2 regions of the Paenibacillus sp. B1-35 genome follow, and region 1 is predicted to be linked to the other one. Evidence: riboswitches for the same ligand, from Rfam matches in the RefSeq annotation. Region 1 holds a riboswitch; the other holds the start of a gene.

Region 1 (5,614 bases):
CATGTATAATTGGGTAATAATGGGGTAAATGGAGGTGTATCATGATCGCACGGCGACTCGCAATTGGTCTCATTTTCGTTATTCTCACTGTATTGTATACATCTATTTGGCAAGGCGGAGATGCCCATATCCTATTCAACATTAACTGCTATTTCGGTTTGGGGCTTTGGGCAGTTGGTTCACTCTTTACTGGCGCATTCAATGATAACACGAAGCTTCGATTTAATATGGGCCATATCCCTGACGAAGACCATCGAAGAAATTTTAAATTTAGCGGCACAATGTTTGTAACGGGGCTGCCGAGTATCGTAACATGTATTTTCATCTATGTTGTTGTTCTATAATACGATACGCTCTAACCAGCATTAAATAAGAAAAGAGGATGATTGCCAATTCAATGCGGGCACATCCTCTCCATGTACTATGGATATTCCATTTGCTTCGATCAATACAATTAATAGTGTTATAACTTATACATATACCTGATTCAAAAATTGCTCGAGCCTTTCTTTCACCTGGGGCCATTCCTCATCAACAATGCTGTACACATTAGAATCACGAATATACCCGTCCTCCATCACCCGATGACGCCGCAATCTCCCTTCAAGCACGGCTCCTAACCGTTGGATTGCCCGATTTGAGCGTTCATTGCGTACATCCGCCGTCAGCTGAACACGAATCGTATGTATCTGTTCGAAGCAATATTGCAGAAGCAAATATTTGCACTCGGTATTGATGCGGGTACGCCATACTGATGGATGATACCATGTACCGCCAATTTCAGCGTAGCGATGCAAGACGGACATATTCATAATTCTCGTTGCACCAATTATTCGCCCAGTAAGCTGATCAATGACAACGAATGGATACTCGATCCCCTTCTCACGGTTCAGAACAGCATCATGAATCGTCCGTTCTGCATCTGCAAGACTGCGGATCGTGCGCGGCAAGTAATGCCATATATCTGGATGAGACGCTGCTTCATATAAATCTTCCGTATGTTCAGGAAGCATAGGGATCAGCTTAGTACTGCTCCCCGTCAGCTCGAACAATTGACTGTTCATTCGTATCCATTCCCCCGAAGGTCTGATAGGTATGAAGTGCAATCTGCAACTTATTTATGTACTGTTGATCATGACTCGAACACATAAATTGAATTGTTGGGCTTGTTGTCTGATCTGATTGCTGATTCAACTGCTTCTCTTGCAACACTTGGGCTAACCGCTGCACTGTGCCTTGACTCCCGTCAATGAGCTGGATATGATCAGGGACTATTTCTCTCAAAATGTGCTTATAATAGGGGTAGTGCGTACACCCTAACACAATTGTACCGTACTGACTCAAGTCAATCCCAGCAAGCTTCTGTGCAAAGAAGTCTCCTATCACTCCCTTATCAAAGTTTAATTGCTCGCAATATTCTACCAATTCCGGCAAAGGAATCGAATCAACAATATGTTCCTCATCAAGACGAGTGACCAGTGTATGGTATTTGTCTTGGCTTAACGTTAAGGCTGTTGCAAATACAAGTACACGCTTGCCGTTATTGCGATTCATTTCTACTGCCGGCTTGACTGCGGGCTCCATGCCGATAATCGGAATATTGTAATTCCGCCGCAATTCAGATGCTGCGATACTCGTTGCCGTATTGCACGCGATTACAAGCGCCTTCACATGATGCTGCATGATTTCCTCAACAGCAGATTGCACATGACGCATCACTTCCTGCTGCGACTTTGTCCCATATGGAACATGAAGCGTGTCTGCATAAAACAAATATTGCTCTTGTGGCAGCTGCTTCATAGCCTCAGCCAATACCGTAATACCACCCATTCCCGAATCAAAAAAAGCGATTGTCATTCCACTCACCTAGCATTCTATTTAGCATTGTAACGTCTGGTTGTCGATGCTTCTATTGTACTCTTTTTCGGCGGCGAATCCTATCGAAACTTCTCACTTTGTGGATGAAAAAAACCTGCTGCACCAGCATTATACCGATACAGCAGGTTCTACGTACACAACCCATTGATCCTTCTATTATTAGTCAATCAGCTTCGCATATTGCTCAGCATTCAGCAGATGCTTCACTGCTTCCGCAGCGCTGCCTTCCACTTCAACTTCCGCAATCCAGCCGTCTCCGTATGGACTGCTGTTCACAAGCTCTGGCGACGCTTCCAATTCATCATTTACCTTCGTAATCGTTCCAGATACCGGACAGTACAACTCAGATACGGTCTTCACAGACTCAATGGAGCCCATGCTGTCCCCCGCGGACAAGCTGGTTCCTACTGAAGGAAACTCGATGAATACAATGTCTCCCAGTTGAGCCTGCGCATGATCTGTAATGCCAACTCGTACTGTATTGCCTTCTATGGCGATTACCCATTCATGCTCTTCACTGTACAGCAATCCATCCTTCACTTCACTCATGTCAACGCCCCATTTCATTCATAATGTCATTCATTAGGCCGTCTATCCATTAGAGATCATTAAAATGGGCAGAGAGCGGCCTAGCGCCTTGTTCTCTGTCCTCGGTACCTGAGAGATCCCGTTCCAGCACAATAGTGGCAGAACTTACCCCTTTGGTGGCAACTAAATATGCACTCTCCAGAGCTGCGTCAGAATGGCGGTTATTGTACCTGAGAGATTCATTGCCAATCGGCAGCTGGCAACTTGCTCCTTCGGTGTTGACAATCATCATTGTCAAACTCTCCCGACCTTCCTCGTTCGCAATTACGATTTCATTTGGGTAATTATAACAACCTTAGATTATTGCAAGATACGTACGATTGTCAATATGACAAGCAGTGAAATCGAATGTGAAGAAAATATCAATTGACAAAGTGTGGAAGGCTCAACTAATGTAGAGATGACAGTTGAAAATGGCGAATGATGGTAAAGGGAGAGACTGCTGAGACATAGCAGCGCCGAAGGAGTAAGCCGTAAGACGTGAATCTCTCAGGCAAAAGGACTTTTACCGGACGCATCTCTGGAGAGCACTGTAATTCACCAGATCGAATACAGTCACCCAAGGGGAAAGCCGATGATACATGCGGAAGCAGACGAATCGTTTGCAGCATTCGGCGACACTCTCAGGTACAAAGGACAGAGCGAGAGACGAAGAGGATAACACATCCACTTTTCTTTCGGCTGTCCTTTTTTGTTCGCATACCAATGGTTTGTCCAAATAAGCGTATCGAGGTGATTTCATGAGTCAATTGAAGAGAACGCCAATATTCGATCAATATTCAACATTTCCCGGTGCACGCTGCATTGACTTCGGCGGCTGGGAGCTTCCTGTTCAATTTATCGGTATTCAGCGGGAGCATGAAGCTGTGCGCACACAGGCAGGCTTGTTCGATGTTTCCCATATGGGTGAGTTTATCGTTAGCGGCCCGGCTTCCCTAACGTTTCTTCAACAGATGACAACGAATGATGTATCGCGGCTTGAGGACGGGAAAGCACAATATACGCTGATGTGCTACCCTGACGGAGGAGTCGTCGATGATATTCTCATCTATCGGATGAAGAGTGACCGATATATGCTTGTTGTCAATGCCTCCAACATCGACAAAGACTATGCATGGCTGCAGAAGCATTTGATTCATGGCGTGACCTTGACAAATGTATCGAACCGCACGGCACTGATCGCCCTTCAAGGGCCGAATGCCCAAGCTATTCTCTCTACCGTATCAGAAGCGCCTATTGATTCGCTTGCACCTTTTCATTTCCTAACGGATGCACAAGTATGCGGCGTGTCAACTCTTCTATCCCGCTCTGGCTATACGGGCGAGGATGGATTCGAGCTCTATTTGTCCGCAGAAGATGCTCCGGGGGTATGGGCTGAACTGCTTCGTGCCGGTGAATCATTCGGCTTGCTGCCAGCAGGGCTGGGGGCAAGAGACACGCTGCGCTTCGAGGCACGTCTGCCGCTCTATGGACAAGAAATTACCGCTGATATCTCACCGCTTGAAGCTGGACTCGGACGATTCGTCAAGCTGGATAAAGGCGACTTCATTGGCCGTGTTGCACTTACGAAGCAAAAAGCTGATGGCCCAGCAAGGAAGCTGGTAGGAATTGAAATGATTGATAAAGGCATTCCCCGCTCTCATTATCCGGTGCTTGCCAACGGGCGCGTAATTGGTGAGGTCACAACTGGCACGCAGTCGCCAACATTGAAGCGCAATTTAGGACTTGCCTTAATTGAAACCGCTTTTTCAGAACTCGATACCGAGGTTATGGTAGAAATTCGCGGCAAACAGTTGAAAGCCCGCGTTGTCCCTACCCCATTTTATAAACGAAATCCGATCCCTGCCAAAGGAGCGAATCCATCATGAAGCATCGTTACATTCCAATGACGGAGCAAGATCAAGCCGACATGCTGCAGCAGATTGGCATCTCTTCCATGGAAGATCTGTTCCGCGATATACCAGCATCCATTCGTTACAATGGTGTGCTTCCTATGTCCGAACCACTAGATGAAGCAGCCATGATGAAGCATATGAAGCAGTTGGCTTCTCGCAACGCAGACAATGAGAGCCACACCAGCTTCCTTGGCGCAGGAATATACGACCATCATATACCGGTTGTCATTCAGCATCTGGTCTCCAGATCTGAATTTTATACCGCATACACGCCTTATCAGCCTGAAATCAGTCAGGGTGAGCTGCAAGCAATCTTTGAATTTCAGTCCTATATTTGCGAATTGACAGGCATGGCTGTTGCCAATGCAAGCATGTATGATGGCGCAACAGCAATGGCCGAAGCAGGAGCACTTGCTGTAGGCGCAACGAAGCGCAAGCAGATCGTCATATCGAGCACCGTACACCCAGAGGCAAGACAAATTGTTCGCACGATGGCACGAGGACTGAATGTTGAAGTGGTCGAGATCGGTTATAAAGACGGCGTAACTGACCTTGCACAACTTGAGCATGCAGTCACGAACGAGACTGCTGCCGTACTTATTCAGTCACCGAATTTCTTTGGCTGCATCGAAGATATCCGTGCAATCGAACCAATTGCACATGCGCACAAAGGTTTGCTCGTAATGAGTACGAACCCGCTAAGCCTTGCTCTTTTAGAGAGCCCTGGCAAGCTCGGTGTCGATGTATGCGTCGGAGATGCGCAGCCTCTTGGTATTGCACCTTCATTCGGCGGGCCAACATGCGGTTTCTTTGCGGTAGCAGAACCGTATATGCGGCGAATTCCTGGAAGGATTGTTGGTCTGACCAAAGACTTGGATGGCAAGCGCGGCTTTGTCCTCACGCTTCAAGCAAGAGAGCAGCATATTCGTCGCGAGAAGGCGACATCCAACATTTGCTCGAACCAAGCGCTGCTTGCACTTGCCGCTTCGATATACATGTCCGTTATGGGCAAAAAGGGAATGCAAGAGGTAGCGAAGCTGAATATACAGAAGTCTCATTATGCTTCTGCCCAAATCAACAGCAAACAGCAGCTTTCATTAGCTTTCCAAGCACCTTACTTCAATGAATTCGTAGTCCGTCTTCCAGAAGGAACCGATATGGATCACCTGCACGGGCTGCTCCTTGACAAAGGATTTATCGGCGGCTTGGATCTGGGCCGCTTCTATCCTGAGCTTGCGGGACATATGCTCATT
Region 2 (5,614 bases), 150 kb from region 1:
TTCCTTTCTACAGAGTCATCCAGCCAATCTGCAAGAGTATGTCGGGCTCTGTGCAGCCGGGTCTTTACCGCACTGACGGACATGTCCATCATTTCAGCAATCTGATGCATGGGCAAATCTTGAAAATAAAACAAGATAACAATATTTCGAGATACTTCCTCAAGCCGGTAAATCGCTTGACGCAAATCAAGACGATCACTGATTTCCGGAGGAGCCTCTCCGATTTCCGGCAGCTCCGCTAACATAATAACACGAGCCTGCTTCCGCAAGATCATATTGCACTCATTGATCAATATACGAAAAAGCCATGTCTTAAAGTAGGCATGATGATTTAAGCTTGGCAGCGCACGGTAAGCTTTGTACACGGCTTCCTGCATTGCATCCGCACAGTCTTCATCCCTTCTGACAATGGATCTGGCCATATTGTACATTTGGACTTCATGCTTCTTGATGAGACGAATGAAAGCCTCTTTATTTCCTTCCTTAGCCAACCTCACATCTGTCTCTATATCGATTTCTATATCGGTATACAAGCCGTTTCTTCTCCCTTCTTTACCCCATACACGCGACTAGCTGTTAATTAGATGCATAAGATTGCCAAAAAGTTTCCTTTCGCGAAAAAAAAGCTGGCAAATGTTCACTTTCGTGTCATTTGCCAGCTTTTTCTCACCAGTATTACATGTAAACATTTATTTTTCCGTCTCTTTATGTTTCCAGTACAGACGCGTTTCATGAACGACTACGCCAGACAACCCAAGCAGTGCGATCAAGTTCGGCAATGCCATCAACCCGTTTACGATATCTGCAAGCTTCCATATCATATCGAGCTTTATAAATGCACCAAAACCAATGATTGCAATAAAGACAAGCCGATAAGGCAGGATCGATTTCACGCCGAACAAGTAAACCATGCAGCGCTCGCCATAATAGTTCCATCCTAATATTGTCGTAAAGGCAAACAATATCAAGCATAGCGTGAGTACAAAGGAACCATATGGCAATGCTGCATCAAATGCAGCCTGTGTCAAAGCAGCACCTTCCATAGGGCCATTCCAGACTCCGGTTACGATCAAGGTTAAGCCGGTCAGCGAACATACGATAATCGTATCTATGAATGTCCCCGTCATCGAAATAAGACCTTGCTCGGCTGGCCATTTCACCTTGGCAGCTGCTGCAGCAATCGGTGCGCTTCCGAGACCGGATTCATTCGAAAATACCCCTCTCGCGATTCCGTTGCGTATCGCCATCATAACCGTGGCGCCGAGGAAACCTCCTCCAGCTGCAGTCGCATTGAATGCCCCATGGAATATTAAGGACATTGCATGGGGAATCTGATCCGCAAACGTGATGAGCACGACGAAGCTAGCGATAAAGTAAATGATAGCCATAACAGGAACAATCGTAGTCGTCACATGCGAAATACTTTGAATCCCCCCGATTGTAACAAGGGCAGTAACAATTGTAACAATGACCGCAGTTACAATTGCCGGCACACCAAGACTCGTCTCAGTAGAGGTAACAATCGCATTAATTTGCGGGAAGGTACCGATTCCAAGAAGTGCGACCAGCACGCCGCTAATGGCGAAGAACACAGCCAAAGGCTTGAATTTCATGCCTAAGCCCTTCTCAATATAGTACATTGGCCCACCGAGTATTTGTCCATTATCATCAATATTGCGGTACTTAACGGCTAGCAGCCCCTCCGCATATTTGGTAGCCATTCCGAAGAAAGCAGCGACCCACATCCAAAATAACGCACCTGGTCCCCCTACCTTGATTGCAGTCGCAACACCAACAATATTCCCCGTTCCGATTGTGGCGGCAAGTGCAGTCGCAAGCGCACCGAAGCTGGATACATCACCAGCCCCCTCGTTTTTTGACTTAAATATGAGCTTCAAGGCAAGCGGCAAGCGAAACAATTGAAGGACACCTAAACGAATTGTGAGTAATATCCCCGTCCCTACCAACAAAATAAGAAGCGGCGCCCCCCATACGAAACTGTTCAATTTGTCTAACCAATGTTCAATCATTGCAAAATCATTTCCCCTCGTCTTGAATAATAAAAAGAGCCAAATCGTATGATTTGACTCTGGGGACATGCGTGCAGAATTAAAAAAGCTTTCGCCAGGAACATGATAATACAACCCAAATAAAACTTATGTTTCCTATGCATCTGCATCCCTGTCCTTTTACCTGAGAGTTTTAACGATTCGATCAATGCGATTCGTCTTGCCCCTTCGGTGCCCCAATGATGGAGTCTCTCCAGAGTCCTGTCCATTTACGGTCCTGCTTATACATACTCGCAATTGCTGCTCGGTATGCCAAGCGCCTGAGAGCTTACCCCTTCGGCTAGACGTGTTGTCTATCTCCCGCAAACTTCATCCAGTTATAAAGTTGTAGGTTATATTATAGTTGACCCCATCGAATTAAGCAATATGAACTGCTTAGTAAATCATCCCATTATAGGATGGATTTTGCGTCATATACTCCTGCCGAGCCTCGTTCAGTAGGTGAATCAATTCTTTCATATGCTGTTCGGTCGTATCAAAATTGGTAATACAAGCACGAAGCGCCGGGGTATCCTGTATGGTGAAAATCGAGATCCATGCCTTGCCTGTAGCAAGTACCTTCTCATGTATGAATCGTACGAAATCCATATCATGATTTGCTAATGCTGCCTGATCATTAAAACAAACAACTGGCATTATCGTATCATTCATAATCGACCATCCCGATCGTTCAAGCTCCTGCCGCAAAAAATTGCCGCTCTCAATCTGTCGTTGTACGAGTAACCGGTACCCTTCCCATCCCGCCGTTGCAAGCGACATATATAGCTTCAGCCCGATAAATCTGCGTGACCACTGAATGGAATGGGTGTATGGATCAAACGTCTCCAATTCGGTGCCTTCCTTGGGCATATAGTCCGCTGTCATTCGGAAGGTCTGCTGCAATATATGGGGATGACGGGTGAAGTACATACCTGCTCCCATTGGTACAGACAGCCATTTATGTGCATCGAATGTAATGGAATCTGCCCTATTAATTCCTTGCAGCCAATTGGCCAATTCTGGCGCCAATATCATAGCACCGCCATACGCTGCATCAACATGCAGCCATATCATTTCCTGTTCAGCCAGCTCCGCAATATGCGCAATCGGGTCAATGGCCCCTGCACCTGTCGTTCCAGCCGTAGCCACAATCAAAAAAGGGGCAAAGCCAGCTTCGCGGTCTTGCCGTATTTGAAGGGCTAGCGCTTCCGCATCCATCTGCAAAGATGCATTCGATCGTATACTTCGGATAGAATCCGTACCCAATCCGCAGGCACGAGCCGCTTTTACTAAGGAATGATGGCTCTCACTTGAAGCATACATCACAGGGGGCTTATCCAGGCTTGCAAGCCCTTTTGTTGTATATTCCGGGAAATGATCGCAGAGAGCTGTAAGTACGGCTGTCAAATTAGCTTCTGCTCCTCCCGTCGTAAATGTTCCATTTGACGTTTCTCGCGGGTAGCCGAATCGCACAGCGAACTCTCGCAATACATAGTTCTCAATTTCAACTGCCAGAGGAGCATGACTCCAAACAGCCAGCTGCGGATTAAAGGCTGCCGTTATCGTATCTGCCACGATTCCCATAAAGTTCGGACGCGGATTATACAAGCCATAATATCCCGGGTGTGCCGTATGTACCTGATATCTCCGCAACCCTTCTACAATGTAATGTACAGCTTCCTTCGGTGTAACTGGGTTGTGGAAATCGATTTGCTCCGCATACTGTACAATGTCTGTTGGGTTTAACTCGGGAGATACGTTTACCTCATCCGTATGTTCAAGATAATGACAGATTTGATCGATCGCATATTTCCCTAACTCCATCTGTTCTTCTGTTGACAGATCAAGTGTTGGATGTAAATGTACCATAAATCAAAGCTAACCCCCTTCATATCTGAACCGCCTTGACGGCGCCGTTTCTTTCGTGTTCAAGATTACAAATAATGCGCCTCATTGAAAAGGTACAGTTTTCCATATTATGATGGGGTCAGTCCCATTGATATAAAAAACTCGTCTCTAGAAAATAGAGACGAGTTCCTGAGCCCGAATTATTCAGGCAATCGATAAGCCGCAAACGGTTCACCGAATCGGAATGGACGACTTATCTGATCCAACCGATCCAATTGCTCCATCTTCAATTCAACATCAACACTGTTTATGTTGTCATGCAGCTGCTCCACCTTCGTCGCTCCTACAATAACGGTCGAGACGCAAGGCTGATGCATGAGCCAAGCTAGTGAAAGTGCACTTGGGGTACATCCTGCACCAGCTGCCAATTCATTCACCTGCTCACTTAATGCGAAACGTTCTTTATTGAAAAATCGGTGGAAGTTTGGATCAGTATCTGCTCTTGATCCTATTGGCCTTTGCTCTTCAATACGATATTTCCCGGTCAGAATTCCCCCTGCAAGCGGATAATACGGAATAATCCCTATTCCTTGATCTTTGCAAAGTGGAACCATCTCCTGCTCTGGGGTTCGATCGGCCAATGAATAGCACGTCTGCATGGACACATAACGATTGAGGCCTAGCCGCTCACTAATGCCTATAGCCTTCATAAGCTCCCAAGCCGCATAATTCGATGCTCCAATATATCGAACCTTGCCGGAACGAACCATATCATCAAGCGTTCTAAGCGTTTCTTCCAGCGGAGTATGCGGATCGAAAGTATGTATTTGATACAAGTCGATATAATCGGTGTTCAGTCGCTTTAAGCTGCTGTCTAATTCCTGCTGCAAGTGAAAACGCGATGAACCCCTCTCATTTGGCCCCTCCCCCCGAATTAACCCGGCCTTCGTTGTGAGCACAATATTATGCCTGACTCCTGAGAGCGCCTCTCCAATAATACGTTCAGATTCAGTACCCGCATAAATATTAGCTGTATCAATAAAGTTAATGCCATAATCTAATGCCTGATGAATGATGCGAGTCGAAGCCTGCTTGTCTGCACGCTTGCCGAATGCATTAGTTCCTAATCCAAGCACAGATACCTTCAATCCACTCTTGCCGAGACGACGATACTGCATGACGATCAACTCCTCATTTTATAATCTGCAGCAATAATTATATCACAAGCGCTGCGTATGATTTGAACTTATCATATGAACTTAGATGAGAAGCAAAATCAGAATCCTGCTCCGGATTCAATCCTGTTGAACAAAAGAAAAACTCATGCGAGCATGAGTTTTCTGCAAAATGTAAGTCCATTATTCTTTTACACAAACGGAAATACTTCTGGGCATTGTTTTGGAAAGCTGATGCTGCATACCTCTGGTATCGGTATTAATGCTCTAGGTTGACAAAATGTAGCTTCAACCATCATCGGTATTATAAATTTCACTACAAGTTCCAAACACCAATCCAATTGCAGCTCAATCGTTAAGCTGTCAGTGAGTCGAGCATCACAATGGATATCGAATATTTGAGAAGTAATGTTGGATTCATCTAATGGGAGTGGTAAGCAGAGTGATACTTTCTCGTTATGCTTGACTAATAGTGTAAACGTACATGTTTCTCCTGTTCCGCTATCCGTTAATGTAATAGTTACTTCTGCAGAGCACGTGGTC

The links. Region 1 has a riboswitch for glycine ahead of gcvH (glycine cleavage system protein GcvH). Riboswitches for the same ligand answer to the same signal wherever they lie in the genome.
Region 2: it holds a riboswitch for glycine, as region 1 does, so the genes downstream of both, ACQ5BJ_RS01415 (alanine/glycine:cation symporter family protein) here and gcvH (glycine cleavage system protein GcvH) in region 1, are expected to answer to the same signal.

What each region holds. Positions count from the first base shown of each region.
Region 1 is NZ_JBCHVJ010000001.1:138,750-144,363, reverse strand. Features, by position in the region: gene ACQ5BJ_RS00745 (DUF5316 family protein) at 42-344, shown strand; gene ACQ5BJ_RS00740 (GNAT family N-acetyltransferase) at 471-1,064, opposite strand; gene murI (glutamate racemase) at 1,024-1,857, opposite strand; gene gcvH (glycine cleavage system protein GcvH) at 2,038-2,427, opposite strand; glycine riboswitch at 2,615-2,723, opposite strand; glycine riboswitch at 2,887-2,981, shown strand; glycine riboswitch at 2,985-3,108, shown strand; gene gcvT (glycine cleavage system aminomethyltransferase GcvT) at 3,207-4,334, shown strand; gene gcvPA (aminomethyl-transferring glycine dehydrogenase subunit GcvPA) at 4,331-5,614, shown strand, end outside.
Region 2 is NZ_JBCHVJ010000001.1:289,670-295,283, reverse strand. Features, by position in the region: gene ACQ5BJ_RS01420 (sigma-70 family RNA polymerase sigma factor) at 1-533, opposite strand, end outside; gene ACQ5BJ_RS01415 (alanine/glycine:cation symporter family protein) at 690-2,030, opposite strand; glycine riboswitch at 2,172-2,276, opposite strand; gene ACQ5BJ_RS01410 (pyridoxal phosphate-dependent decarboxylase family protein) at 2,445-3,917, opposite strand; gene ACQ5BJ_RS01405 (aldo/keto reductase) at 4,097-5,074, opposite strand; gene ACQ5BJ_RS01400 (DUF11 domain-containing protein) at 5,263-5,614, opposite strand, start outside.